3 regions of the Rhizobium sp. NLR16a genome follow, and region 2 is predicted to be linked to each of the others. Evidence: riboswitches for the same ligand, from Rfam matches in the RefSeq annotation. Region 2 holds a riboswitch; each other region holds the start of a gene.
The links. A riboswitch is a leader RNA that binds a small molecule or an ion and turns the genes downstream of it on or off. The one in region 2 is predicted to bind cobalamin.
Positions count from the first base shown of each region.

Region 1: another riboswitch for cobalamin. It lies ahead of bluB (5,6-dimethylbenzimidazole synthase); the one in region 2 lies ahead of cobU (bifunctional adenosylcobinamide kinase/adenosylcobinamide-phosphate guanylyltransferase).
Region 3: another riboswitch for cobalamin. It lies ahead of J7U39_RS01585 (CbtB domain-containing protein); the one in region 2 lies ahead of cobU (bifunctional adenosylcobinamide kinase/adenosylcobinamide-phosphate guanylyltransferase).

Region 1 covers NZ_CP072865.1:1,468,607-1,478,671, reverse strand. The annotation lists gene J7U39_RS07040 (M20 family metallopeptidase) at 1-1,290, opposite strand, end outside; gene J7U39_RS07035 (GntR family transcriptional regulator) at 1,466-2,107, shown strand; gene J7U39_RS07030 (ribonuclease H) at 2,279-2,809, opposite strand; gene J7U39_RS07025 (demethoxyubiquinone hydroxylase family protein) at 2,961-3,557, shown strand; gene J7U39_RS07020 (VOC family protein) at 3,660-4,031, opposite strand; gene J7U39_RS07015 (DUF6596 domain-containing protein) at 4,111-5,346, opposite strand; gene J7U39_RS07010 (YciI family protein) at 5,343-5,705, opposite strand; gene J7U39_RS07005 (DUF2865 domain-containing protein) at 5,965-7,062, shown strand; gene bluB (5,6-dimethylbenzimidazole synthase) at 7,066-7,755, opposite strand; cobalamin riboswitch at 7,797-7,984, opposite strand; gene J7U39_RS06995 (HAMP domain-containing methyl-accepting chemotaxis protein) at 8,306-10,065, shown strand, end outside.
Region 2 covers NZ_CP072865.1:1,332,324-1,342,388, reverse strand. The annotation lists gene J7U39_RS06335 (TSUP family transporter) at 23-832, shown strand; gene J7U39_RS06330 (nuclear transport factor 2 family protein) at 906-1,271, shown strand; gene J7U39_RS06325 (helix-turn-helix transcriptional regulator) at 1,271-2,065, shown strand; gene cobO (cob(I)yrinic acid a,c-diamide adenosyltransferase) at 2,071-2,706, opposite strand; gene cobN (cobaltochelatase subunit CobN) at 2,706-6,866, opposite strand; gene cobW (cobalamin biosynthesis protein CobW) at 6,870-7,925, opposite strand; gene cobU (bifunctional adenosylcobinamide kinase/adenosylcobinamide-phosphate guanylyltransferase) at 7,932-8,453, opposite strand; cobalamin riboswitch at 8,785-9,182, opposite strand; gene J7U39_RS06300 (chloride channel protein) at 9,409-10,065, shown strand, end outside.
Region 3 covers NZ_CP072865.1:341,560-351,624, reverse strand. The annotation lists gene J7U39_RS01600 (sulfite oxidase-like oxidoreductase) at 1-474, shown strand, start outside; gene J7U39_RS01595 (hypothetical protein) at 459-1,028, opposite strand; gene J7U39_RS01590 (CbtA family protein) at 1,082-1,816, opposite strand; gene J7U39_RS01585 (CbtB domain-containing protein) at 1,927-2,136, opposite strand; cobalamin riboswitch at 2,162-2,312, opposite strand; gene J7U39_RS01580 (histidine phosphatase family protein) at 2,369-2,923, shown strand; gene J7U39_RS01575 (bifunctional diguanylate cyclase/phosphodiesterase) at 3,401-4,972, shown strand; gene J7U39_RS01570 (acetate/propionate family kinase) at 5,227-6,405, shown strand; gene J7U39_RS01565 (phosphoketolase family protein) at 6,478-8,865, shown strand; gene J7U39_RS01560 (helix-turn-helix domain-containing protein) at 8,909-9,799, opposite strand; gene pobA (4-hydroxybenzoate 3-monooxygenase) at 9,918-10,065, shown strand, end outside.

The DNA of each region.
Region 1 (10,065 bases), 140 kb from region 2:
GGCCGTGCTCGCCATCACCTTGGCCGCGTGTTCGGTTCCCTTGTGGGCAGCCGGCAGCTTCCCTTGCGCAACCAGCTGCCAGGAATGTCCTGGCGTTCCGACAGCATAGGTAGCTCCTCGCATCTGCACGGTCGGCACCACCCAGCTGACGGTCCCGACATCGGTGGAACCGACCAATGTGCCGTCACCGGCATTCAACGGAAAAATCTCCTCGCAGAGCGGCTGGTCCTCCTTCGGTTTCAGCGCGAAACGACCATAGGACGCTGCGATATCCTCTGCATTGAAGGTCTGCTGGAACTTGCGGGCCATTTCTCGATCCGCGTCATCGAACACGGGCGGGCCAAGGCGCTGCAGATGCGAGAACATGCATTCTTCGAGTGGTGTATTGCCGACGAGGTTGGCGTCGCCGCTGACGATTTCACTGCGGACGGCCGTCTCGGTCATCAGAGCCGCACCTTCGGCAACCTTCTTGACGCGGGCGACCAGAGACAGGAGTTCCGGCAAGGTCCTCGCGCGGACGAGATAGCGTACCGTCGCGCGCGCCTGCACGACGTTAGGCGCCCCGCCGCCCGCATCAGTGATAGCATAGTGGATGCGCGCGGTCGAAGGCATGTGCTCGCGCATATAGTTGACGCCGACATTCATAAGCTCCACCGCATCGAGAGCGCTACGGCCGAGATGCGGTGTGGCGGAGGCATGCGATGCGCGGCCCGAAAAATGGAAATTGATCTCATTGCAGGCGAGCGAAATGGGGTTATTGACCCCGGCAAAGGCTGCCGGATGCCAGGAGATCGCGATATCGACGTCGTTGAAAACGCCGGCGCGCACCATGAAGCCCTTCGAAGAGCCGCCTTCCTCGGCCGGGCATCCGTAATAGCGCACCCTTCCCTTCAAGCCGCTTTCGGCCAGGAAATCCTTGACCGCGGCGGCAGCGAGCATGGATCCGGCTCCGAGCATGTTATGGCCACAGCCATGACCATTGCCGCCGTCGACCAAGGGGCGCTGCTCGGCAATACCGGCCTCCTGGCTCAGTCCCGGCAGCGCGTCGAACTCGCCAAGAATTGCAATGACCGGGCCACCCTCGCCTGCCTCTCCCATGACTGCTGTCGGCAGACCGGCAATGCCGCGCTCGACACGAAAGCCTTCCCTTTCCAGCATGCGGGCGTGCTCTTCGGCGGACTGATATTCGAGGTAATTGGTCTCGGGAATATCCCAGATGCGATCACTCAACTCGAAGAACGACGCGCTCTTTCTCTCGACTATTTCCCAAACCGCATCGGAGTTCTGCATGGATTTACAACCCGCCTCGTATAATGGTAATCAAATTGGCGCCAATTTTATGCTCCAATTGAGTCGGACACGCAAGCCATGAGCAGGAATATTTTTCGACGCTGTCAATCGGCCTCGTTGTTGGCCGGGGGAGAGCTATGATAGTCATCGCCGAAATCGGGCTGGGGAGAACTGCATGAATTCGCTGGAAAGCGGAGCGATGGCGCAAGCACAAGAGCTGCAAACCTCCGATGTGACCGAACTCATTCTCCAGGATATCCTTGCCGGCCGTCTCCCGCCTGGAACCTGGTTGAAGCAGATCGATCTCGAAAGGCGGTATAACTGTACGCGACCCGAGGTCCGCAGAGCTCTCGACAGATTGGTGCAGAAGCGACTGGTGGAGCATGTCCCCAATCGAGGTTATCATGTCCATGAGCAAGACGGGCGCCGCGCCCAGGAGGTCAGCGACATTCGCGTCATCCTCGAAGTCGCCGTCAGCGACCGCATCATCGCGAATGCGAGCGAGACGGATATTGCGAACTTGCGGGTTCTAGCTTCACGCTTCGACGATCTGGTGCTGAACGGCACCATGCTTGAACTTTACGAAGCCAATCTCGCCTTCCACCGCCATCTGCTTGCTCTCGCAGGCAACCAGGAACTCGTGGAACTGATCACGGAGATTCGGCAGCGGACATCCTCTGCGCCGGTGTCGCAGTGGCGAACGCGCGCCCGCATCGAGCAATCCGGTCGCGAACATCAGCAGATGGTCGATGCGATAGAGAGACGCGACACCGATGGTCTGATGGAGCTGACGCGCAGGCACATTCTTCAAGCTTGATCGGCCTCGATGACGCGGCAGCTGTTGCTGGGACTTGGGATAACCGGAAATCGCTGGAGGGTGCATTTTTCGCCACCTCCGGCATGACCTCGTGGCTTTTATGCAATGGAACCGCCTGGAGTTTTGGCGCCGTGCCATCTCAACCATCCGCAGCCAGTTGATATCCCCATATCATGCACCTCGTACCGACAGCCGCCCTCCATACGCAAGCTCATCCGCGCGTTCGTTGCCGGCTATGCCGGAATGGCCCTTGCACCAGGCAATGGTCACCAGGGCGTTCTGCGAGAATTGAAGATCGACCGCTTTCCAGAGTTCCGCATTAGCGATCGTCCGGCTTCGGGCGTTCCCATTCGGACTGCTTTTCTTCCAGCCGTTATTCTTCCAAATGTGCCGCCTGTCGTTGCAGCCTTTGACGGCATAGATCGAATCCGACCAGATGGTCGCGGCTTCGCCCGTTGCTTCGCTATTGATCCACATGATTGCCTTCAAGACGGCGGTCAATACCATCGAATTATTGGCGGAATCACGCATACCGCCGAAGCTGGACGCGATTTCCGCAGCCTCGCGATAGGCGACGAAGGCCCAGCCTCCGTGCCCGGAACCGGGGTCATAACAACCGTCCACAAAGACGTGGAGACCGTGGCTATTCGGTATTCCGGCCGTCGTTGTGGGGGAGCCTAGCTCATTGGAAATGCCCGCCATTTTCGCCTTCGCTGCGCCCCGCCCGGACCGGCGCGATTTGCGACGGCCACCCGAAGCCGACATTGGAATTGAACGTTCCCTTGTGTCAACTATTGACGACCGTGGGGCCGACAGCGCCTACTGCCGATTGGAAACTGTGAGGGGCAGCGCCATGGACAATCCGTTGAGCAGGGCCGGCAAGCGGGATCATGCCGTAACCGTTCGCCGTATTCTCAAGGTCAATCACGCCGGCGAATTCGGCGCAATTCGCATCTACGGGGCACAGATCTGGATGGCCCGTCGGCTGTTTCCTGAGATCGGGCCCGCACTTCGCGAAATGCGGGACGACGAGATCGAGCATTGCCGCCTGTTTCGCGACGCGATGCCATCCAGGAATGCCAAGCCATGTCGCGTCATGGCATTCTGGAGCCTCGGCGGTTATCTGCTCGGTTTCCTGACGGCCCTCGGCGGGCGTAACATGGTCTGGGTCTGCACCGAGGCGGTTGAAAGCACAGTTCACCGCCATCTCGAAGATCAATTGATCTTCCTCAAGAGCCGCGATCCACAGCTTCACGGCCTCATCGCTTCGATCCAAGAAGAGGAGTTGGCGCATCTCAGGGAGGCCGAGAGGAACCAGACGAAACGCGGCATCGGCCGCGCCCTGCTTCTGCCAGTCATCGCCGCGCTCACGGACCTGATGATCTGGCTCTCGACATGGGGAGACTCAAGCTGGATGCGTGCCGAAATAGCCCGCTCCAAGGGTGTTTGATGGTCTGGCAGCCGCTTCTGGCGCCATTCAGTCATCACCGGTCTTGGCCCAAAGCAGGCATTGCTCTGGGCCAAAGGGCTCAATGGTCTGGAGACGGCGAAGTCAGTTCTTCGCAGGTGGCTTGGGAGGCTCGGCCAGGTTGATCCGGTTGCCCTCACCGTCGAATATCTGAGCCACGAGCCCAAAGTCGCCTTCGATTTTGTTGGCGAGTTGCAAGCCCTGACGCGAAAGCCTTTCGAGCTCAACCTCGAGCTCGCGGACGACGATCGTTATGATCCCGTTGCCGGCGCGTTTGTCATCCTTCCAGACCTGCAGGCCGGCCCCGCCCATGTTACGCCACTGAGCCATGCCCGCTATCGGTTTGCTATCTGCGGGGCGTCCCATGAGCTTTTCATACCAGATGAGCGCCTCGTCAAAGTTGGAAACGGTGGCGGAGGCGAAGATGCTCTGGACAGTTATTGAAGTGGTGGTCATGTTGTACTCCTTGTTGGACAAATGGATGTCGTGCAGGAGTTCTCGATTTCGACAGGCCGCGCAAAAAAGCTTGCGGTCATCACAAAACTTTTGAGCGCTGTTCTTCGAGGTGGCGCCGTTCTGCCTCCGACCAACACAATCCGATAGCGACCGTGAAAGCTTCCGCCGCCTCGACATGCCTGCCTAGCTCGGCGCAAATCTGCGCGCGGGCCGTCCAGTACGGCAGGTAGTCGGCCATTCGCGGATCGCCGGCAAGCGCATGTATGTCACCAAGAGCCGCGTCTGCCTGCCCTATCCGCACGAGAGCCACGGACCGATTGAGCGTCACGACGGGCGACGGAGCAATCCTGCCCAGCACGTCATAGAGGGAAACGACGTCCTGCCAGTTTGAGATGCCGCTCAAACGGCGCGCGACATGGGCAGATTGGATGGCCGCCTCTATCTGGTAGCGGCCAGTCGGACCCTTTGCGTTGGCTTCTCGCAGGAGACCCTCGGCGAGGCGCAATTGATCGTGATCCCAAAGTCCGACATCCTGGCTATCCAGCGGTACGAATGCACCGTCGGGGGCCCTGCGGGATGATCGCCGCGCCTCCGTATAAAGCATCAGCGCAAGAAGACCTTTCGGCTCCGGCTCATGCGGAAGCAGGGATACAACCACGCTTGCAAGCCAGATTGCCTCTTGTCCAAGCGCTTCCGCCCTGTCGATGTCCATCCACCCGCTGGTATAGGCGGCGTAGATGGAGGCGAGTATCGGCGGCAGCCGGTGCGATAGTTCCTCCTTTTCCGGCACGAGGAACGGAATTTTCCCATCCCTGATCCTCGCCTTGGCTCTTACGAGCCTCTGGCCCATGGCCCTCGGAGAGACGAGAAACCGCGCGGCGATGTCTGCAGCGGTCAGGCCCAGCACGGTCTGGAGGATCAGCGGCGTTCGCGCGGAGGCATCGATGCCAGGATGTGCGCAGGCAAACATGAGCGCCAGTCGCCTGTCCGCAATTTCCTCATCCATTTCCGCCGCTGCCGAGAGTTCCTCGGCGATGAGGGTAAGACGATCGGCGCTCTTCGCCTTCACTTTGTCCTTGCGCCAGTCGTCGAGCTCGCGCCTGCGCGCGATCGTCAACAGCCAGGCACCGGGGTTATCGGGCACGCCATCGACAGGCCATTTTTCGAGAGCCGTGAGGAACGCAGTCGCGAGCGCATCCTCGGCGGACGCGATATCACCCAAGCGCGCGCCAAGATAGGCGACGAGGCGACCATAGCTCTCGCGCGCCACTCGCTCTGCTACACCTCGGGCAACGGTGGAACCCGAAACCGTCATCCTGCATGTTCCGACGCATCCCTGATGCGACGAACCTCAACCGTTCCCCAGGACGCAGCAGGGCAGCGCGCCGCCCATTTGTTGGCTTCGTCCATATCGGCAACGTCTATGATAAAGTACCCACCGAACTGTTCGCGAACATCCGCATAAGGGCCGTCCAGAACACTGACGTCATTCCCTTGAACGCGAACGACACTCGCCTCAGAGGAACCGACCAGGGCATTGCTGGAGACGAATGCTGCCGCTTTCTCCAGCGCTTGCTGATAGGCATACATCTGGCCCATGAAGCGCGCCATGTCCTCGGGCGCTATGGACTTCCCGGCAGCTTCGTCCGCATGCAGCATCAGCATGTAGCGCATTTGCTTTATCCCCAGTGAAAACCAATCCCCAGCAGGAGCGAGCTGGGAGAATAACAATTCGGATGAAGAAGGGAACTGCTGTTAACGGCTGCAGTGTCCGTCGCCGGGGCAACGCTGTTGCCCGCATCTTCTGGATAAAATCCCGAAAATGCGCTAGGAATTGATCCAAGCTTATTAAGAGAAATACCTTAAGAGACAAGGTACGGCGAATGGACGCCACCTTTGACCGATCGACACTTTCTCACTTCCGGACGATGCCGTGAAACGCCGAAACCTGTCTCTTGCTCTTGTGCTTGCGCTGGCATCGCCGGCTGCCGCACAGAGCAGCGCCGTCTGCAACGACCTGCGTGGTCGCCTGGCCGACCTACCACGATCGATCGGCAACAATAACGGGCAGGAAGCGCGCCAATATGCCAGCGCAATCGCCGAGCAGAACCTCGAGCTGCGCAAGGTCCGCAACGATCTGCGCAGCTATGGCTGCACCTCGGGTAGCATGGTGGTGATCGGCGGCGAGAATGCCGATTTTTGCGCCGAGCTTTCTGATGCCGAAGCCCGGATGGTCGACAATATCCGTTATCTCCAGGATCAGCGCGACGAGTTGCGCAGCCAGGCCGGCGATGACGACGCGCGCCGGGAATTGACGGCGGCCCTCGAACGCAATGGTTGCAGCAGCGACAATTTCTATGCCCCGACCGAGCGCAGCGCCAGCGATCCTGCCCCAAGCGTCGAGGAACAGGCGATGCGCACCGACACCTTCATCCCGCTTGGCGGCGGTGAAGAGGCCGATCCATTTTACGGCCTGCCGAGGGCCGAAATGTTTTCGCCGGTCAGCACCATTTGCGTTCGCAGCTGCGACGGCGGCTTCTTCCCGATCAGCTCGAACACCACCTCGGTCGATTTCGGCCGCGATGCGCAGACCTGCGCCAAGATGTGCCCCGGCATCGAGACCGAGCTCTTCTATCGCGACGTGACCAGCACCGAAGCCTCGAACATGATCTCGGTCGCAACAGGCGCGCCCTATAGCGCCATGAAGAACGCCTTTGCCTACAAGAACCGCGCTCCCGGCGAGAAAAATACCTGCGCCTGCAATCTGACCGCCTATTACGAGGAGATGCGCGGCAAGCAGACCCTGGGCGAACCGCCGCAGCAGGGCTCGATCACGACGGTCCGCACCAATCCGCCGGCGAAAGATACTGCGGCAGCAGCAGTCCCGCCGCAGCCATCCGTTCCCGAACGTCCCTACGACCCCACGCAGAACAAGGTCCGTCAGGTCGGCCCGCAATTCCTTGCTGGCGACCAGGGCTCGATCGACCTTGCCAATCCGGCGACGCCGGGCCCGCAACCACAACAGCAGTAATTGCTAAGGGTCGTTGCGTCCCCATCCGTCGTGGAAAACCAGTTCCTCGAGCGGCAGCCGCTGCCGCCAGCCTTTGACCGAGAGTTCCGGTTCATCATAAAGCCGATCGACAAAGCCGGCGCATAGCCAGGCGACCACCTCGATATGCTCGGGTATGCCGAGAATTGATTTCAGGTCGCCTTCACGAAAGATGCTGACCCAGCCGATGCCGACCCCTTCGGCGCGGGCCGCAAGCCAGAGGTTCTGGATGGCGCAAACGGTCGAATAGGAATCCATCCGCGGATTGTGCGTCCGTCCCAGCACCACGCTGCCGCCGCGAGTGGGATCGCAGGTCACGCATATGCCGAGCGGCGCCTCCACGATGCCTTCGAGCTTGAGGGACCGATAGGCCTGCCGCCGCTCGCCTTCGAACATCGACGCCGCCTCTTCGTTGGCCTTGGCAAAGGCGTCGCGCACGCGCGCACGGACAGCTGGACTATTCACCAGAATGAAATTCCATGGCTGCATGAAGCCGACCGACGGCGCATGATGGGCGGCTGTCAGGAGCCGCGCCACGACGTCGTCGGGCAACGGATCGGGCAGGAACTGGCTGCGCACGTCACGCCGCGTCATGATCGCGTGATACACGGCTTCGCGCTCGGCCAGCGAAAAACCGGACGCCGCCGAAAGGGCATCCGCAGCAAAGGGTCGCATCGTCAAATCCCCAACAACGCAACCGCCCGCCGTCCGCGCGGGTTGGGTCTATCTCGCCAGGCCGGTCTTCTGACTTGGCTTCATCCATCTGCCGCAGCCTTCCCGGCAAAAGCCAGTGGCGCGATGAAGCGGCAGACGTCGGCCTTACAGCGTTGGGCACGTTCCGGCCTTGCACCGGATTCCCGATTCTCCCGCCTGGACGGCGGGCACCTGACGCCGCATCTATTTCAGGAAAACGACGCGGCGGCAAGTGCACGCAGACCGAACCTGAAACCAGGCTGCATATGGCTGATCGAGGGGCGGATCACCGGGCAGACACCCCCCTCCTCGGCGATCTTTTGGTCGCAGGAGGAAACAGCCTCTGTGTGCCCGCCCATCCTCCTCTACTTTATGATTTATTCACACATCAAATCCACACTGCCTTTGCGCGTTTTGGGTCGCAAACTCCGACATGGGCATGAGCGCTCGTGATGTGACCGTCAGCGTCGATGCCGCGCTGATGTGCCGGTCGCGAAGATGGTCGACCGAGCCGCAATTCCAGGCTCCACGGATGTTCCAATTCTTGAAAACGATGCCCCTGACAGCCAAGCTGGCGGCGATTATCGTTGCCGTCAATCTCTGCGGCATTTCCGCCTTGGCCACCTATACATGGATGTATGAAACCCGGGCGCTGGTTGATGGCGCCCACGCAAATTGGTCCAAGGATGCGGAGCAGTTTGCATCTCTGGCCGCCGGCGGCGTCAAATGGGGCAAGGCGAACGCCGTTCGCGAGGCTTATTCGCTGTATCGTGACGATCCCTCGCTCGATCTTGTGCAATTTGCCGCATTCAACGCAGAGCTCGCTGCCGTCGACAGCTGGACCCGCGACGGCGTTTCCGGTTTGCCAACGCCGGCCGACCTGGCGACCCGCCTCAGCGCAAAACCCGACAAAACGACGATCAATGACAGCGGAATGTCCGCCGGTTTGGTCACGATTATCGCGCCGCTGCCGCTGGACAAGTCGGGCAAGACAACCGGCTACATCGTCACGAACTGGTCTGTCGAAAAAATCACTTCCGAAGTCCGCCAGAAGGTCCTCGTTTCGCTGCTCACGCAGTCCGCCATCACCGTTCTCGCCGTCATCGCTTTCCTCCTCGCCATGCGCAGCCTCGTTGGCAGGCCGCTCAGGATCCTCAGCAAACGAATTGGCGCGCTGCAGAATGGCGACCTCGCCTCCTCCGTTGCCTACAAGGAGAATGGCGACGAAATCGGCTTCCTCGCCCGTGCGCTGGAGGTCTTCCGTCACGAGGCGATCGCAAAGGTCGAAAGAGAGCAAGTCACTGCCGAGCAGACCGCCTCGTTCGACGCCGAACGGGCCCGCAACGCATTGCTGACGGAAGAAGCCGGCAACAGGCAACGGCTGGTGATGACCACTCTTGCGAACGCATTGGAAAGACTGGCCGCCGGCGACTTCTCGATCCAGCTTGCCGATCTCGGCCCTGAATTCGATAAATTGCGGCAGGACTTCAACAACATGGTCCAGGCCGTCGCAGCCGCGCTGACAGAGATAAAGATCGCTTCCGTCGCGGTTGAGGGCGGATCGAGCGAGCTGGCTTCCTCCGCAGATCAGCTGGCCAAACGGACCGAACAGCAGGCGGCAGCACTGGAACAGACCGCTGCGGCACTAGATGAAGTGACGACGACAGTCAAAACATCGTCGCAGCGGGCTGAAAATGCTGGACAATTGGTCGAGGAAACCAAGCGAGGTGCTCACGTCTCGGCGACGGTGGTGCGCGACGCGATCGGCGCGATGGACCGGATCCAAACCTCCTCCAGTCAGATCGGCCGCATCATCGGCGTCATCGACGAAATCGCATTCCAGACGAATCTGCTGGCGCTGAATGCCGGCGTCGAGGCCGCACGCGCCGGCGAGGCCGGCAAGGGATTTGCGGTTGTCGCACAGGAGGTTCGTGAACTCGCCCAGCGCTCGGCAAATGCGGCAAAGGAAATCAAGAACCTGATCAACGTTTCCGGCCAAGAGGTTGCTGCCGGCGTCGGGCTGGTGAACGAGACTGGCGACGCTCTCCTGAAGATCGAGGAGCAGATCAACCGCATCAGCGACAGCATCGCTACCCTCGTTCAGTCCTATCGCGAGCAGGCGACCGGTCTGCAGGAAATCAACGGCGCGATCAACCAGATGGATCATGCGACGCAGCAGAACGCGGCCATGGTCGAAGAAACGAACGCGGCCTGCCAAGAGCTGCTGTCGCAGGGACGCCGGCTGCAGGATTCGGCCGGCCGGTTCCTCGTCGGCGCATCCTTGGCGAGTCA
Region 2 (10,065 bases):
AAGATCCTTCTGGAATAGCATCTTGCCTGACATCGCCCTTGATCTGCTTCTGCTGCTCTGCGCGGCCGCCTTCTTCGCCGGTTTCGTCGATGCCATTGCCGGCGGCGGCGGTCTGATTACGGTTCCTGCCATGCTGATCGCCGGCATCCCGCCGCTGCAGACGCTCGGAACCAACAAGGTGCAATCGATCTTCGGCGCCGCTTCCGCGACGCTCGCCTACGCCCGCAAGGGCCATGTGGAGCTTTCCGAACAGCTGCCGATGGCGCTGATGTCCGTCATGGGCGGGGCACTCGGCGCCGCTCTTGCGACGATCGTACCAGGACAGGTGCTTCAAGCGATCATGCCTGTGCTGCTGCTGGCAATCGCGATCTTCTTTGCTGTCAAACCGAATCTCAACGACCTCGACAAACACCGTCTCATCACGCCCTTCGCCTTCGGCCTGACGCTGGTGCCGGCCATCGGCTTCTACGACGGCGTCTTCGGCCCCGGCACCGGCTCCTTCTTCATGCTCGCCTTCGTCACCCTCGCCGGCTTCGGCGTGCTTAAGGCCACCGCGCACACCAAACTTCTGAATTTCGGCTCGAACCTCGGTGCGCTGATCGTCTTCGCAAGCTTCGGCGCAATCCTCTGGAAGATCGGCCTGTTGATGGGCGTCTGCCAGTTCCTCGGCGCACAATTGGGCTCACGGCTCGCCATGCGCATCGGCGCAAAGCTCATCAAGCCGCTGCTCGTCATCGTCTGCGTCGCCCTTGCGGTGAAGCTGCTCGCCGATCCGGCAAATCCGCTGCGTGTCTGGCTTGGCATCTGCCAGCGCCCATTACCTCAGGCGTAATTGATAGGGTGCGCCACCTTCCCGCATGATCGCGCTGCCTGGAACTGACGGGCGATCAAAAGGAGATGACCTGATGAACGACGCAAAGACCAAAGCCGAGCGCTACCTCGCCGTCTGGAACGAGACGGATGGCGCTCGCCGCCGCGCTCTCATCGCCGAGAGCTGGGCGGAAGCGGCCACCTATGTCGATCCGCTGATGCGCGGCGAAGGTCACGAGCAGATCAATGCGCTGGTCGAGGCCGTGCAAAGCCGTTTCCCCGGCTTCCGCTTCGAACTGATCGGCGCGGCCGACGGCTATGGCGACAACCTGCGCTTTTCCTGGAGGCTCGGGCCCGAAAACGGCGAAGCGCTGATCAAGGGCACGGATTTCGCCGAACTCGACGGCGGCAAGCTGAAATCCGTGCGCGGCTTCATCGACCAACTGCCGGCAGCCACCTGATGACGCCGGCCGCCCGCTCCCTCGGAGATCACCTGCGCGAGTGGCGCCAGCGCCGCCGCATGAGCCAACTCGACCTGGCGCTGGAGGCGGAGATCTCGCAGCGGCATCTGAGCTTCATCGAGAGCGGGCGCGCGACACCGAGCCGCGAGATGCTGCTGCATCTTGCCGAACGCCTCGGCGTGCCCCTGCGCGACCGCAACCCGCTGCTGCTGGCGGCGGGTTTCGCCCCAATCTTTGCCGAACGCAAGCTTGATGATCCTGCCCTTGAGGCGGCGCGACGCGCCGTCGACATGGTGCTGAAAGGGCACGAGCCCTTCCCGGCACTGGCGGTCGACCGCCACTGGACCCTGGTCGCCGCCAACGCTGCGATCGCTCCCTTGCTGTCAGGCGTTGCCGATCAGTCGCTGCTCGCGCCGCCCGTCAACGTGCTGCGCCTCAGCCTGCATCCGCAGGGGTTGGCGCCGCATATCGTCAATCACGGTGAGTGGCGCGGCCACCTCCTCGACAGGCTGCGTCAGCAGATATCGGCCTCAGGTGATCCTGTTCTGGAAAAGCTGTTGAAGGAGCTCCGGTCCTATCCGGCGTCGGACCGGCCCGGCGAAAACCACGCCGACTATGCCGGTATCGCCGTTCCCCTCCGGCTTGCGAACAAAGCCGGGTTGCTGTCGCTGATCTCGACAACGACGGTCTTCGGCACGCCTGTCGATATCACCCTGTCGGAGCTCGCGGTCGAATCCTTCTTTCCGGCGGATGAGGAAACGGCCGCCATCCTGCGCAGCCTGGCACTCAACTGAGTGGCTCAGAACTCCACGCCGGGCTGGCCCTTGATGCCCGACCGGAACGGATGTTTGACGAGTTCCATCTCGGTGACCAGATCGGCGATCTCGATCAGTTCTTCCTTGGCGTTGCGCCCCGTCAGCACGACATGGGTCATAGGGGGCTTCTCGCTCTTCAGGAAGGCGACGACCTCGTTGATGTCGAGATAGTCGTAGCGCAGCGCGATGTTGATCTCGTCGAGCAGCACCATGGAATTGCGCTCATCGCGGATCAGTTCCTTGGCCTTTTCCCAGGCCGCCGAGGCGGCGGCGATGTCGCGGGCCCGGTCCTGCGTTTCCCAGGTGAAGCCCTCGCCCATCGTGTGGAACTGGCAGAGATCGGAAAAATGCTTCTCGATCAGGTCGCGCTCGCCGGTCCACATCGCTCCCTTGATGAACTGCACGACGGCTGACGGCTTGCTGTGGGCGATGTGGCGGAAGATCATCCCGAAGGCGGCTGACGACTTACCCTTGCCCTTGCCGGTATGGACGATGATCAGGCCCTTGCCGTCCGTCTTGGTCGCCATGATCTTGTCGCGCGCAGCCTTCTTCTTCGCCATCCTCTCGGCGTGGCGGGCATCGTCCTTGGTCGATTCGTTTTCTGGGATCTCGTCACTCATCAGTGCACCTCATTCAGTTTCGTAGCAGCCAGGTCGAACCGGGCCGAATTGCTGCGCGGCGTCCAGAGCCCGCGATCGATTGCCTCGCGCAGCCGCTCCTTCATCTCGTCGAATGCCGCCGGGTTTTTCTCGATCATGAAACCGCGCAGGTCCGGATCGGCGACGAAGGCCTGATAGACCGCCTCGAAATGATGCGCGCCGACCGCGCCCGTCGTCGCAGCGAAGGCGAAGAGATAATCGACGGTGGCGGCGATCTCGGCGGCTCCCTTGTAACCATGGCGCATGACGCCCGATATCCATTTCGGATTGACCACGCGCCCGCGCACGACGCGGCCGATTTCCTCCTCGAGCGAGCGGATCAAAGGTCGTTCGGGCCTGGAATGATCGTTATGATAGATCGCTGGACGTGTACCGGCGAGCTGCTCGGCCGCAGCCGCCATGCCGCCCTCGAACTGGTAATAGTCATCACTATCGAGCAGGTCATGCTCGCGATTGTCCTGGTTCTGAATGACGGCCTGCACCGAGCGCAGCCTCTCCTCGAACAGGCCGCGTTCGGCCCTGCCCTCCTCGCCGGCGCCATAGGCATAACTTCCCCAGACGAGATAGGCTTCGGCAAGATCGGCACGCCGCTCCCAGCCCTTTTCATCGATCAGTGCCTGCAGTCCCGCGCCGTAGGCGCCGGGTTTAGAGCCGAAGACGCGGTAACCCGCCCGCTTCACCGCCGCCTTCTCATCGAGCCCGGCAGCGGCCAGCCGAGCCGCCTCGCCGCGCATGCGCCCGGCAATCGGGTTGTCGGCAGCATCCTCATCCAGTGCCCCGACGGCGCGGATCGCCATGTCGAACAGGGCGATCTGCTCGGGAAAGGCGTCGCGGAAGAAGCCGGAAATCCGGAGCGTCACATCAACGCGCGGCCGCCCGAGCACTGTTTGCGATATGATCTCATAGCCGGTGACGCGGCGCGAACTCATGTCCCAGAGCGGCTTGACACCGATCAGCGCCAAAGCTTGGGCGATATCGTCACCACCCGTGCGCATGTTCGACGTGCCCCAGGCCGTCAGCCCGAAGGAGACCGGCCACTCGCCATGATCCTGAACATAGCGGCGCACCAGCAGTTCCGCGGATTTTCTGCCGAGCTCGTAGGCGGCCGGCGTTGGCACGGCGCGGCTGTCGACGGAGTAAAAATTCCGCCCCGTCGGCAGCACATCCGGCCGCCCGCGCGTCGGCGCGCCGGAGGGGCCTGGGGCGACGAACCGGCCGTCGAGGCCGCGCAGAAGGCCGGAGATCTCCGCCGGGCCGCAGGCGAGAATGGAAGGCTTGAGCCGGGATTCGATCTCGTCGAGCACCGTTCTGGTTTGGGACCAGAGGGTTGGGCACCCCATTTCGCCGGAAACGAGCTTGCCCGCGAGCAGTTCGATGCGCTCGACGGTGTCGCCGTTGCTGCGCCAGGGGGCGTCGAGGACATCTGCGAGAATAGCCGGACGCGGGCCCGTCCAAAGAGTCGCCATGTCGCAGTCGAGTGGGTCAAAAGGACGCTGAAGCGCGCGACTCACCTTCTCCCCGGCGGTGAGAAGGGGGGCCGAAGGGTCAGATGAGGGGGCCACAGACTCGGCCTCGCTTGCGCTCAGCCGCCCGCTCCTGCCGTCGCTCGCCCCCTCATCTGTCCTGGCGGACATCCTCTCCGCGCTGGGGAGAAGGGGGAAACTCAACCTAGCATCCGCAGCAATCGCCCGCTGCAAACTCGCATCACAGCCCTCTCCCAGCCCGCGCGGGACCCGCGCCAACGCCACGGTCAAGTCCGTCAGCAGCCGCCCCTCCGGCGACACGCCGAACACATGCAGCCCGTCACGGATCTGCATCTCCTTCAGATCGCAGAGATAGGCATCAAGCTTCTTCAGCGCCTCACTTTCGCTCTCGCCTTTCGCAATCCCCGCATCCCGATCCAGCCCGATATCGGCGACGAGATCGAGGATCTGGCGGCTGAGCAGCCGGATGCGGCGGGGATCGCCACCCGAAGCTTCGTAATATTCATCGACCAGCGCCTCCAGATCCTTGAGCGGTCCATAGCTTTCGGCCCGCGTCAACGGCGGCGTCAGGTGGTCGATGATGACGGCGGCGGTGCGGCGCTTCGCCTGCGTGCCCTCGCCGGGATCGTTGACGATAAAGGGATAAAGGTGCGGCAGCGGCCCGAGGATCGCTTCCGGGTAACATGTCTCAGACAGCGCCAGCGCCTTGCCCGGCAGCCATTCGAGATTGCCATGCTTTCCCATGTGGATGACGGCGTCGGCGCCAAATTCGCGCCGCAGGAAAGCATAGAAGGCAATATAGCCATGCGGCGGCACGAGATCCGGCGAATGATAGCTCTCCTTCGGATCGATATTGTAGCCGCGCGCCGGCTGGATGCCGACCAGGACGCCGCCGAAGCGGGCGAAAGGCAGGGCGAAGACGCCGTCGCGAAAATGGGGATCGTTCTCTGGCTCGCCCCAGCGCGCCCTCACCTCATCCTGAATCTTTTTGGGAAGAGATTCCAGGAAGTTTTTGTAGCGACTGAGCGAAAGAGCCTCGCGGATGACCCGGCCGTCATGCCGGGAATTGGTCGGCCCCTCCATCAGATGCCAGATCAGCGCGTCGCCATCGGCCGGAACATCGGCGACCGGGTAACCCGCACCCGCCATCGCCCGAAGCACCTCGATGCTGCCGGCCGGCGTGTCGAGTCCGACGCCGTTGCCGAGTCGGCCGTCGCGGTTCGGATAATTCGCCATGATGAGGGCGATGCGCCTCCTATTGGCGGGCGTCCGGCGCAGCCGCACCCAACTGGCGGCGAGCTCCGCCGTATAGCGGAGCCGGCCGGCGTCGGGCAGGCTTGCGACGATGTTCGCCTCGACAGCCGCGTCGTAACGCGCCGCCGTCTTGAAGGACACCGCCCGCGCCAACACCCGCCCGTCGACTTCGGGCAGCGCCACATTCATGCCGAGGTCGCGCGCCGACAGACCCTGCGACGAGGTCACCCAGGCCTCCCGCGACGAAGCCGACAGGATTGCCTGCAGTACGACTGCGCCATCCGTCTCCAGCACAGTCGGTTGCCGGTCCGCGCTCGGCGCGGAGACCGCAAAGCCCGTTGTGTTGATGACGACATCCGGTTTCAACGCCGAAAACACGCTCTCGAGAATGCCTGTCGAAACGGGATCCTTTAGGCTGTAGGCAAAGACCGGCAGCGGCCGCAGGCCAAGTGCGGCCAGGGCCTCGACCAGCGCCTCGACCGGCCCGGTCTCGCCGCTCTGGACGAGGGCACGGTAGAAGCTGATGGCGACGATGGGGGACGTGGGTTCGAATTCCACCTCTTCTGTCGAGCTTGGTGTACCCCCCTCTGTCCTGCCGGACATCTCCCCCACAAGGGGGGAGATCGGGGATGCGAGGCTTCGCTCCATCTCTTCAGCCGAAAGTGCGGCATTCTCACGCAATTTTTTTGTTGGAAGTCCGAGCGACTTGCTGATCTCCCCCCTTGTGGGAGAGATGTCCGGCAAGACAGAGGGGGGTGCCCCACGCTTGACGGACGACGTTGGCGCGACATGCGAACCGACGACCCGCCGCCACTCTTCGACCCCGATCGCCCCTCGCCCCGGCCACCAGATCCCCGCCTTCATCAAAGGCACTGCCAGCGCCGGCTTCTCCGCGCCCGATAGCATCGCCGAGGCATAAGCAAGGAAGCTCCGCGTATTGGCGTCGCCGCCCTCGATCAGATAGACCCAGAGCGCGTTGAGATCGTCGAGGTCAACATTGGAGAAAGGAACCAGCCCCGCATCTGGCTTGGCATCGCCAGGCAATACTGCAATCAGTGCGCCGTTGCGGGCGGCAACGGCGTGCAGCGCCTCCAGCGCATAATGGAAATAGCTGGCGCCGCCGAGCGCACGCACGACGATCAGCTTGGCGTGCCGGGCCGTTCGCTCGACATAGGTATCGACTGACATCGGATGCTTGAGGCTCATCAGATTCGCGAGCCTCAGCGAATGCGGCATCCCCTCGCACCCGCGATAGGCGGTAGCGACCGCGGCAAGTTCGGTGTCGGCAGCCGAAAGGAACAGCATATCGCCCGGCGACTGGCCGAGGTCGATTGCCTCTTCGCCGTCGCTGATCGTTCCCTGCTGGGCCAGAAGCAGATGCATCGATTATCCTTGAACGAGCGCTTCAATCGCCTTGCGCACCGCGCCCTGGTTCATTTCGTGCAAGCCGATGACGACAAGGCTCGTGCGGCGCGCCTCGCCCGCTGCCCAGGCGCGGTCGAAATACTGGTCGATGCGGCTGCCGACGGCCTGCAGCTGCAGGCGCATGGGCTTGCCCGAGACGTCGATGAAGCCCTTGAGGCGCAGCACATCATGCTCGGCGATGATGCCCTTCAGCTTCTCGACAAAGACTGTCGGATCGGAAACAGCGCCGAGTTCGACAACGAAGCTGTCGAACTCGTCGTGGTCGTGTGGCGCCCCATCCTCGTGCTCCAGCTCGTGATGGGATTTGCGGTTGGCGATATCGTCTTCCGCGCCGATGCCGAGGCCGAGCAACACGCCTGCCGGCACCTCGCCATTCCTGGCCTCGATCATGACCGGCTTGCGGGCGATGCGGGAGGCGACTTCGTTCTTCACGCGGCCCAGGCCATCCCCATCGATCAGGTCGGTCTTGTTGAGGACGATGAGATCGGCGCATGTGAGCTGGTCTTCGAACAGCTCCTCGATCGGGCTCTCATGATCGAGCGAGTCGTCCTCGACGCGCGCCGCCTCGACAGCAGCATGGTCATCGGCGAAACGGCCGGCGGCAACGGCCGCACTGTCGACAACCGTAATGACGCCGTCGACGGTCACCTGGGTGCGGATATCAGGCCAGTTGAAGGCGGAGACCAGCGGCTGCGGCAGGGCGAGGCCGGAGGTTTCGATGACGATATGGTCAGGCCGCTGTTCGCGCTCCAGGAGCTTCGTCATCGTTGGAATGAAATCGTCGGCGACGGTGCAGCAGATGCAGCCATTGGTGAGCTCGATAATGTCGTCCTCGCTGCAATTCTCCGCGCCGCAGCCCTTCAGCACCTCGCCATCGACACCGAGATCGCCGAATTCGTTGATGATAAGCGCAATCTTTTTGCCGCCGGCATTGGTGAGCAGGTTGCGGATCATCGTCGTCTTGCCGGCGCCAAGGAAGCCGGTGATGACGGTTGCGGGGATTTTCTGCTGGATCATGGAACTTCAACCCTTCATTTTCAGCGGCAGACCGGCCGCGATGAAATAGACTTCGTCGGCCTGCGCCGCGATTATTTGGTGCAGCCGTCCGGCATGATCGCGAAAATCGCGCGCCATCCGATTGTCAGGCACGATGCCGAGGCCAACCTCGTTGGAAACGAAGACCAGCCGCGCCTTGGCGCCAGGCAGGAAATCAGCGAGCGCGGCAAATTCCACAGCCATCTCGCGCTCCGCCATCATCAGGTTAGTCACCCAGAGAGTCAGGCAATCGACAAGCACAATGCGCCCCTCGCCGTCGATCGCGGCAAGCACGCCGAGAAGATCGAGCGGCTCCTCATGCGTCGTCCAGGAAGGGCCGCGATCGGCCTTGTGCTGGGCAATACGCGTCTGCATCTCCTCGTCCCAGGCACGGCCGGTGGCGAGGTAGTGGCGCTCGTCGCCGCTTGCCATAACGACATTTTCGGCAAAACGGGATTTGCCGGAACGGGCGCCGCCGAGGATGAGGGTGTGGGAGGGGGCAGCCGTCATGCCCAGACAGTCCTATGACCGGATGCGGTACCCCGCCCCACCTCATTCCTGTGCTTGTCATAGGAATCCAGCCACGGCGCGTCGGCGCCGTGAATAATTCTATGCTGCCGTGAAGGGATTCTCCTGTGCCCAAGGACTTGGGCCCGCTGGATTCCTGTGACAAGCACAGGAATGAGGGAGGAAAGGAAACTCCTTCCCAGCGGCCCCGTGCCGGACGGCGGCGGCATCTGCAAGTCACCTTCCAAGCGCACCACCAGAGGCGGCGCTGAATTCAATCGTTCAGCCAAAACAACCTCCGTGCTGGCAGCGGGTCTCTTGCCCAGGGTTGGGCTTTTCGCCCGGCACGGAAGGCAGGTCTCCTGGCTCGCGGTTATCGGCGGCGATCGGGGCGAACCGGAAGTCCGGTCGCCCCTGATCGTGCCAGCGGATCTGCCTCGCCTTCCCGGCTGCCTCGGTGAAAAGGTGGACGATTCGTAGAGATAGAGGCGTCCGACCCCGGTTGATCACCATGCATTTCCAGTGGCTTTTCCGGCATGCCGCCCACCCCGCCCGCCTGCACGATTGCAGCCCGCCGGCCGAAAGGGTTCGATGCCGGATGGAAGACCCTGACCGCTCTACAGTCGCGGGGTCGGCTGTGATGAAGGCGCCCGATGTGGGTCCGCCCCGTCACATTCCCTTTTCATCCGGAAGGCGAAATGCCGATCCGGAACCATCCGTTATCCCTGGGATGGTTAGGCAAGCCGGGGGGTGAAGTCAACCGACCTTCGCAACCGCTCCAGCTCCAGACTGCGCAAAAGATCGGCCAACACCACTGACCCTACCGGAAATATCGTCTATTATCAGCGGCTTACGTCATAAATATTTGACCCGACCGTCGGCTTTTCGCCGCAATTGCGTTGCAAGGCGACTGCACCTCCGCCCTTGACCCGGCCTCTCATCGCCTAGTTGTCTAGCCATGCTTATGAAATTGGATCGGCGCCGCCTGCGCACGCTGCGTGTTTTCTTCGATCCGGGCCGGCTGCGCGCCCTGACGCGCCGCAGCGAAGTTGGCTTGTCGCTGGCAGGCGCCATCGTCGGCATCGCCTCGGGTCTTGCCGTGACCGGCATGAGCTATGTCTCCAACGAGTTGCACCAGCTAGTTTTCGGCATCGCCGACAGCGAAAGGTTGAGCGCGTCGGTCATCGAGGACAAGATGCTGCTGCTTACCGCCCCGGTCATCGGCGGTACCCTGCTCGGCCTGCTGCTTCTGGTCCTCGCCAAACGGCGCAAGAAACCGATGGTCGACCCGATCGAGGCGAATGCGCTGCATGGCGGCCGCCTCTCGTTGACCGACAGCATCATCGTTGCCGTGCAGAACCTGATCTCCAACGGCTTCGGCGCCTCCGTCGGTCTGGAGGCCGGCTATACCCAGCTCGCCGCCGGCATTGCCTCCAAATTCGGCCTCAAGCTGCAGCTGCGCCGCTCGGACCTGCGCATACTCGTCGGTTGCGGCGCGGCCGGCGCCATCGCCGCCGCTTTCAACGCGCCGCTGACGGGCGCCTTCTACGCCTTCGAGCTGATCATCGGCACCTACACCATCGTGTCGTTGACCCCGGTCGTCGTCTCCGCCCTC
Region 3 (10,065 bases), 990 kb from region 2:
TGGCGGCTTGAAGTACGCGGCCTGGTCGAAACGACACTCACCCTCACCTGGACGGAATTCCAGGCGATCGAGCAGAGCACCAGGATCAGCGACATCCACTGCGTCACCACCTGGTCGCGCTACGATAACAAATGGAACGGCGTTTCGACGCGGGATCTGCTCGATCGCGCCATGCCGAGGCCGGAAGCAGCCTACGTGATGCTGACGAGCTACGACGGCTACACCACCAATCTGCCGCTCGCCGATTTCGCCGCCGAGGATGCGATCCTGGCGACCTCCTGGGAAGGCCTGCCGCTGACACCGGAGCACGGAGGCCCGTTGCGGCTCGTCGTGCCGCATCTCTATTTCTGGAAGAGCGCCAAATGGCTGCGCCGCATCGAGTTGATCGCCGCCGACGAGGCCGGCTTCTGGGAAAAGAACGGCTACCATATGTATGGCGATCCGTGGCGCGAGCAGCGCTATTCCGACGACTGAGCCTTCGGCCGCGAGACGCGACGAAGCGCGAGAACGGCCAGACCGAACAGAGCGGCCAACCCCGTCAGTGACGCCATGCTGGCAGGATGAAGCGGCACCTTGCTCCAGCTCGGCTTGATAATATCGGCGGTGTTGAAAGCCTCACCGCTGAACTGGCAGGTGATGAAGGCAAGTCCGCGGCCCGCCATGTCGGCGTCGATGGCCGAGATGATTTCGCCCGCCGCGGGTGCCTCTCGCGGCATCTCACGCATCGCCATCAGCACGGCTTTCGTCGCCGCGAGATAGGCATGGGCGCATTCGTTGAAAGGGCTTTCCTCGTCCGTCACGCTGCCCGGCATCCGGCCCCAGAGGCAATAGGAATACTGGATTTCCGAGTAGTTCAGGACACGCCGGAACGATTCGTTCGTATCGGCCGCCCGCGACGCCAGCATGCTGATGCTGCTGCGATACTCCGAAATGACCGCCATCTCGCCGTGGGAAATTGCCGGAATATCGAGCCCGGGATGAGAGCCGCCAGAGTTGCTCCCATGGGCGAGAGCATTTCCGATAAACATTGGCAACAGGCTCGCGATGAGACCGAGAAAAGCAAACCTGCCGATATGCCGCATCACCGGAACGCCGGCCGCAGACCGCTCTTGGCGGCAAGACGTCTTTCGGCCAGCGCTCCGAAAACCAGACCGAGCGTTGCCCAAAGGATCGCGTGCATTCCGAGCGTGGTCGTGCGGAACCGCCAGAGCACCATCGCCGAGAAATTCTCGGGCACCTCATTGATCGGCGGCAGCAGATAAAGCACGAAGCCGATGAAGACGAGATAGGCGACGCCGGCGATAATCGCGCCGTTCCAGCGACCGAAGCGCTCGCCAAGGCGGCGCGACAGCGCGATCGCGGCAATCAGCGACGCGAGCGAAACAACGATCATAAGGAAGAACAGTTCGGTCCTGGCGCCGATCGTATCGGGATTGCCGACAGCCGGCGGGTTGGCCGGATATTTGATGGCGGGAACGAGCACGACCGCCACGAAGGCGGCAATGGCGATGACGGCCGAGGTGCCGCGCGCCGATAGGCTGCTGAAGCGGCCGTGCACGAAGGCGAAGGCGAGCGAAAAAAGCCCGCCGACGGCGATGCTGTAGGCCATGACGCCTGTGAAAAGGCCGAGGCCGGCCTGCGTGGCCCGGCTGACGATTTCAGGTTCGGCAGCTTCGCCCGCCGCCTGGGCGCTCGCTTCCTCGAAGGCGATTGCCGCATCGACCAGCGGCTCGCCGAAGGTATGGGCGAAGGCGAAAACGAGGATGCCAGCAATCAGGCCCGCGAGCATGCCGCGAAGCAGAAGCTTTCCAACCATGTCAGTATTCCCCCTTGTCGCGCAAAACTGTGCAGCGGTTTTGCGATAACGACATGCGTAAAACAAAGACCTAAAGCGCGAGAAGCGAATCCGAAAGATCGCGATGCGCTTTAGTGGCAGGGAAATCCGAGGAGATGGCGGCCGTCATGCACGAATTCGTGCACATACATGCCGTTGAACAGCGCCATCGCGCCCTCCTCGGTGCCGACGAAATAAAGAACGATGAGCATCAGCAGACCGCCGAAGATCGCCCAGGGAAGGATTTCCCCTACAGGGATCGGCGCCGGCGCCGCGACAGGCGCGAAAGTGGTGTCAGACATGTATTCCTCCGGAATGACGCGTTCAGTCGAAAGAGTGTTGTGCGGCAGGGTCTGACTTCCAGCGTGAAGAAGTTTCGACACGCTGGTCACAGTGGCGCGACCGCGCCGGATTTCCACCGGCTTCCAAACCCGCAACAGCACGGTTATATCTGCACGCCGAAGAGACTGTCAACGAAACTTCACGAAGCCGGCAAAGGCCGTCCCCATCCCGTCATCGGAGATCAGAACAATCGTGAATATGCGCCTCACCTGGATCTGCCACGGCGCGACGTCGGCGAACCGCAAGGCCCAGTTTCCGCTCGACGAACCGCTGGAAGAAAAGGCCGTGGAAGAAGCAGCCAGGATGGCCGCCCTCCCCCACGCCGATCGTATTGTCACAAGCCCCGCCATGCGCGCCCTCCAGACGGCTGAGGCGCTCCGTCTCGAAGCGCAGATTGATCCGTCGCTTCGAGATTGCGACCATGGCCGCTGGGCTGGCAGGCCGATCGAGGCGATCGAGGCGGAAGAGCCGGAAAACCTCACGGCCTGGATGACCGAGCCGGGGGTGGCCCCTCACGGCGGCGAGAGTGTTTTCGACCTGCGAAAGCGCGTCGCTGGCTGGATGGATGCCCAGTCCGCCCGAAGCGGTCACGTGATCGCCATCAGCCACGCGGCCGTCATCCGGGCTGCAGTCGCCCACGTGCTTCAGGCGCCACCCTCCTCCTTCTGGCTGAGCGACGTCGAGCCACTCGCCATCCTTCGGATGACCAGCAACGGAAGCCGCTGGTCGCTGCGCTTCCAGCATTAGAGATTCCTTATTTTATCCAGCCTTGCACAAGCAAATCGCGTCATTGCTGTTGAACCCGGTTTTGCGGGGACTACTTCCTTGTCCCAAGGAGATGGAAGAATGACATATGATTGGAGTGGAGAGCGTACACGGCGCCTGCGGTTGATGCGCGTCGCCACGTTCACGGTTTTGGCCGGTCTCATCCTCAGCGTTCCGCTGCTGATCGTCACCGCCTGAAGCACTGGAAAAGGCGAGCGATGCGTCAGCACGCTCGCCTTCGTTCTTCTGGGCATCTTTTCGGCCCAATCACCTGTAGCAACATTCTTCCTGAACGGGACCGGCGAAACAGCCGCAGTGCCGGTCCTGGCCGCATCGCAACGCTATCCGTCTGCCGGCGGCTCACCGCAAACCGCCCCCTCCGATAATTCGCCTTCTGGTTTCAACGAACATTTCAGACTTTCGTGATATCTCGGCGCGGGTGGAGTTGGAGAAGGCATAATGCCGGTGTTTTTCCAGAGCAGAGCCGGAAGGCAATGCATGTCGATCGTCGGTTTGGGGATTACCCTCTGGCTCCTAGCTACATTGCTGCGGTTCGACGACAGCCTGGTTTCCTTCATGACCGCTTTCCGTGAATACGGCGCCGACAAGCTCGTTCTGGGACTCGGCATCGCCGGCACCATGAGCTTCATCTACTCGGTGCTGCGTATTGCCGATCTGCGCAAGGAAATGGAACTGCGCGCCGCCGCCCAGGCAAAGGCCGACTGGACGGCAACGCACGACCATCTGACCAAGCTGCCGAACCGCTATGCCTTCGAGCGCAAAATCCTCTCACGGCCGGTCAGAAGCGACGAGGCCGAAATCGAGGAATGGAACCAAAACGTCACCATCTTCTCCGTCGACCTCGACGGCTTCAAAAAGGTCAACGATCTCGTCGGCCACAAGGGCGGCGACGTCTTGTTGGTCGAAGTTGCCAAACGCATCTGCGCGCTCGGCAATGCCGATTGCGTCTACCGCTTCGGCGGTGACGAATTCATCGTCGTCGCCTTTGCCCTGACGACACAACGCGAGGAGCGCTTCGCCAAGCTGCTGATCCAGGCCGTCACCCGCCCGATTCATATCGATGGTTTTGCCGTCGAAGTCGGCGCCAGCGTCGGCTACGATCGTTGGGTCGAGGGCAGCGAGCCGCTGGAAGACGCCGCCCACCGTGCCGATCTCGCCATGTATGAGGCCAAATCACGCGGCCCCAACCATCATCTCGTCTTCGAAAATTCGATGCAGGATAGGGTAACGGAACGCGCCTCCTTGGAAACCAGACTGCGCGCCGCGATCGCCAATAAGGCGATCAAGCCTTTCTATCAACCGCTGATTGATCTGAAGACCGGCCAGCTTTGCGGTTTCGAAGCCCTCGCGCGCTGGATCGGCGAGGATGGCGTCAACATTCCGCCGACTGTTTTCATCGACATTGCCGAGGAAACCGGGATGATCACCGCCTTGTTCGAGGATCTCCTTGCGCAGGCCTGCAGCGATGCGCTCACCTGGCCGGAGCATGTCACGTTGTCCTTCAACGTCTCGCCGGTGCAGATGGAAGACAGGCTGCTGACGTCACGCATCCTCAAGGTCCTTTCGGCAAGCCGGCTACCGCCGCAACGCCTGGAAGTTGAGATCACCGAAAACGCGCTGATTCAGGATCCCGCTATCGCCGCCGTCATTCTCGAAGAGCTGCACGCGGCCGGCATTCAGATCGCTCTCGATGATTTCGGCACAGGCTATTCGAGCCTCGCCCAGCTCGCCCGCTACCGCTTCGACAAGATCAAGATCGACAAAAGCTTCATCGCCACCTATCGCGATGACGAACGCCAGGAAAAAATCGTCCGCGCCATGCTTGGCCTCGGCAGAAGCCTCAATATCAAGACGACTGCGGAAGGTGTCGAGGAGCATGGCCAGCTTGCCTTCCTGCTGCAGCTCGGCTGCGACATCGGCCAGGGTTACCTTTTCGGCAAGGCGATGCCCGCCGCCGAGGCGAGCATCTTCATCCGCGATCGCAACGTCAATCTGGCGTCAACGGCCTGACCCCAGCTTATTTCAACAGAACCCAAGCTTTTGCGTCCCGATCGGCCGCCACGCACCGTCTTGTTGCGCACGGGGGGCTATTGCAGCTGGAGCTCTTGCCGCCATTGTGCCGCCAATGCTCAATGACCGCACGTGCGAGGTTGACAGGCGTGGGGATCGACCGAAGCAAAGGCAACCGCCAAATGATGCCTTTCCAGCGGGAGTTTCGGCGCTAGGTTCGCCCATCGTGACGACTGCGCGGGCTCTCTGAAGACATGTCATTCCCCGACCTTCTCCTGACCTTCAATGCCGGCTCATCGACTGTGAAGATCGGGGTCTTCTCAATTGATGACGCCGGGGCACGACGCCTCGGCAAGGGCGTCATCGATCTCCGCGCCGAGCCGCTCTCGCTTGACCTGACCAAGGGATCGCAGACATTCGACATGCCGCTGAAGGCGGAGGTGACGGACGATCTGCACGGAGTCATCGACGAGACCTTCACGCGTCTCGCCGATCATTTCGATATGGCGGCCGCAGCCGCGGCCGGCCACCGCGTCGTCCATGGCGGCGAGCGCTTCACGAGCGCCGTCGCGCTTGATGACGCCGCCACCGATGGGATCGAAGCGCTGATCCCGCTCGCACCCCTGCACCAACCGCAAGCGCTGCGCTTCATCCGCGCGCTCCGCCATCTGAAGCCACATCTTGTCCAGACAGCCTCCTTCGACACGGCCTTCCATGCCACGCAGGACGATCTCGTGCGCCGCCTCGCCATACCCCGTTCCCTGCATGAGGAGGGCATCAAGCGTTACGGCTTCCACGGACTTTCCTACAAGTTCATCGCCAGTGAACTCGCGCGCAAGGCGCCGCATGCGGCAAAGGCTGTGGTCGCCCATCTCGGCAGCGGCGCCAGCCTCTGTGCGATGGAAAACGGCATCAGCCGCGATTGCAGCATGGGCTTTTCCACCCTCGACGGCATCCCGATGGCGACACGCCCGGGCTGGCTCGATCCCGGCGTGATCCTGCATCTGGCAGGAGAGAGAAAACGATCGCTGGGTGAGATCGAGGATCTGCTCTATCAACGCTCAGGCCTGCTCGGCGTTTCCGGCATCAGCGCCGATACGCGCGATCTGTTGACGGACGGACGGCCGGAAGCGCGCCAGGCGATCGATCTGTTCATCCTGCGCATTGCCGGCGAGATCGGCCGCATGGCGGTAACACTCGGCGGCCTCGATACCGTCGTCTTCACCGCCGGCATTGGCGAGCATCAGCCGGAAATCCGCGCCGGCGTGGCGAAACGCCTGTCCTGGCTCGGCCTTTCGATTGATGAAAAGGCCAACGCCGCCCACAGATTCACGATCAGCACCGGGGAAAGCCGCATGGCCGCCCATGTCGTTGCCACGGACGAAGAACAGGTGATCGCCGACGAGGCGCTGTCCGTTCTCCGCGTCCGCTGATCCAGATCAATGGCGCGCTCGCGCTAACGGCTAGAACTGACGTTGAACGCGTTTTCGAACGGGAGAAGCCCCATGGAAAAGCATGTCTCGACCGCCGCCGCCCTGACCGATGCTGAACTCACCCTGATCGATCGCTACTGGCGGGCGGCCAACTATCTGTCGGTCGGCCAGATCTACCTGCTTGCCAATCCGCTGCTGCGCGAGCCGCTGCAGTCAGAGCACATCAAGCCCCGCCTGCTCGGCCACTGGGGCACGACACCCGGCCTCAACTTCATCTATGCGCATCTGAACCGCCTCATCCGCGCCCGCGATCTCGACATCATCTACATATGCGGCCCCGGTCACGGCGGGCCGGGAATGGTCGCCAACACCTATCTCGAAGGCACCTACAGCGAAATCTATCCCGATATTACCGAAGACGCCGAAGGGATGCGCCGGCTCTTCCGCCAATTTTCCTTTCCGGGCGGCATTCCGAGCCATGCGGCGCCGGAAACACCGGGATCGATCCACGAGGGCGGCGAACTCGGCTACGCCCTCGTCCATGCCTATGGCGCCGCCTTCGACAACCCCGACCTCACCATCGCCTGCGTCGTCGGAGACGGCGAGGCCGAAACCGGGCCGCTCGCCGCCAGCTGGCATTCCAACAAGTTCCTCAATCCCGCCCGCGACGGCGCCGTTCTGCCGATCCTGCATCTGAACGGCTACAAGATCGCTAATCCGACCATTCTCGGCCGGGCCGGTGACGACGAGCTCAAACGTCTTTTCGAAGGCTACGGCTACGAGCCGTTTTTCGTCGACGGCCATGAGCCGCGCGACATGCATCAACAGATGGCTGCGACGCTGGATCAGCTCTTCGACCGCATCCGTGGGATTCAGGAGCAAGCCCGCAGCGGCAAGGCTGCGGCGGGCTGCCCGCGCTGGCCAATGATCGTGCTGCGCAGCCCCAAGGGCTGGACCGGTCCGAAAGAGGTCGACGGCAAGAAGGTGGAAGGTTTCTGGCGAGCCCACCAGGTGCCGGTCTCCAACTGCCGCGAGAATGAGGGCCATCGCAGGATTCTCGAGGACTGGATGCAAAGCTACGATCCCGAAGATCTGTTCGATGCCGACGGCCGGCTGAAAACCGACCTGCGGGCGCTGGCCCCCGTCGGCAAACGCCGCATGGGCGCCAATCCGCATGCCAATGGCGGCTTGTTGCGCCGGGAGCTCGATGTTCCCGCCATAGGCGACTATGCGGTTGACGTCGGCAGGCGCGGCAGCGTCGCCGCCCAATCGACCGAGATCCTCGGCCATTACCTGCGCGATACGATGAAGCTCAACGCGGAGGCGGCAAACTTCCGCATTTTCGGTCCCGACGAGACGGAGTCGAACCGCCTCGGCAGCGTCTTCGAGGTCACCAACCGCGTGTGGATGGAGGATATCGAACCATATGATATCCATCTCTCCCGCGATGGACGCGTCGTAGAGGTGCTTTCCGAACATCTCTGCCAGGGATGGCTGGAGGGTTATCTGCTGACCGGGCGGCACGGCCTCTTTTCCTGCTATGAGGCCTTCATCCACATCATCGATTCCATGTTCAACCAGCACGCCAAATGGCTGAAGGTGACGCGCGAGATCGAATGGCGCAAACCGATCTCATCGCTGAACTACCTGCTGACCTCGCATGTCTGGCGCCAGGACCATAACGGCTTCAGCCACCAGGATCCGGGGTTCGTCGATCTCGTCGCCAACAAGAAGGCCGACGTCGTCCGCATCTACCTGCCGCCGGATGCCAATACCCTGCTCTGGGTCGGCGATCATTGCCTGCGCACCTATGACCGCATCAACGTCATCGTCGCCGGCAAGCAGCCGGAGCCGCAATGGCTGTCGATGGACGAGGCGGTGAAACATTGCGAAGCCGGCATCGGTATCTGGCACTGGGCAAGCAACGAGGAGGACACGATCTCGCCCGATCTCGTCATGGCCTGCGCCGGCGATGTCCCGACGATGGAAACGCTCGCCGCCGTCGATCTCCTGCGCAAGGCCATTCCAGAGCTGAAGATCCGCACTGTCAATGTCGTCGACCTCCTGGCGCTGCAATCCAGTGACCAGCATCCGCATGGCCTTTCCGACGAGGCCTTCGACGCGATCTTCACCACCGACAAGCCGGTCATTTTCGCCTATCACGGCTATCCCTATCTCATTCATCGTCTGACCTATAAGCGGGCCAACCACGAGAACATCCACGTCCGCGGCTTTGTCGAGGAGGGAACGACGACCACGCCATTCGACATGACCGTGCTCAACCAACTCGACCGCTACCATCTCGCCATCGAAGCCATCGAGCGCGTGCCGGGCCTGAAGGAGAAGGCGAAAGACGCGCTTGCCGCCTTCCACGGCAAGCTCGCGGAGCATCACGACTATGTCAGGGAATACGGCAAGGACATGCCGGAGGTGCGGGACTGGACGTGGCCGGCGGCGTGAGCCATTCGCGACTGACGCGCGCGATGTGAGATGACCGAATGCCCTATGGCCGGTCAAGCCGAGCTTTTTCGTTCATCCGCCAAATCCGCGGCGTTTCGCCGGTATATTTCAGGAAGAAACGCGAGAAATAGGCGGGATCGACAAAGCCGAGGCGAAATCCTATCTCCTGAACGCTGCCGATGGTAAAGACGAGCTGGCGCTTCGCCTCTTCGATCAGTTTCCCGGCGATCAGTTCATGCGGGGTGTTTCCCGTCATCGAGCGAACGATACGGGTGAGATGCGTCGACGAAATGCCAAGTTCCCTGGCGTAGAAGGAAGCCGGCCTGTGCGATCGAAAATGCCGCTGGATCAGTTCGTCCAGCATCTCCATCCGCCGCTCGTTCTCATTTGACGGAAGCTCCTGCGCATATCCTTCATGGGAAATCCGCGCCGTCAGCCGCAACGCCAACCCGACATAGGCGGCCAAGACCTCGTTGCGGCCACCGCGGCGGTTTTCGAATTCGTCGCCGAGCCGCCTCAGCGTCTGCATGACATAGGCAGCCTCGGCATTTCCGGGATCGAGCGGCGTCAGATGCGGCATCGCCAGCCACTCGCCGAGATGGCTTCGCTCGCCGGGCGGGTGGCTGAGATGGGACCTCAATATAGTGATCACGAGGCCGTCGATATCACGTGAGAAGCGAAAGCCGTGATCGAGCCCAGGGGGAACCGTGATGACCGCCGGCGGACGGATGGCATGGCTCCTCTTGCTGAAGATCGCATCGCCCGAGCCGGCTTCGATGTATAATATCTGAAAGAAGCTCTCGTGGCGATGAAGCCGAATCTCCCATTGATGCAGGCTGCTGCGGGAGCGGATTGTTTCGCAATGCAACCAGAATTCCGGTGACCGCCCGATGTTTTCGCCGTAGAGTTCGTAGGTCGGTATGTGTCTGCTCATCGGCTCCCTCCTGCGCCAATGTTCGATTAGTGCAATTTTTAGGCTGGAATGTCCATTGTGGCGATCCGGCCAGCGCGGCAGAATCTGACAAAACGCAAAAATGCAAGGGAGGAAGCATTTGCGAACCCAGGTCGCCATCATCGGTTCGGGACCATCCGGCCTGCTGCTCGGCCAACTTCTGACCGAAGCTGGAATCGACAACGTCATCCTCGACCGCGTGAGCAAGGACTATATCCTCGGCCGCGTCCGCGCCGGCGTTCTCGAGG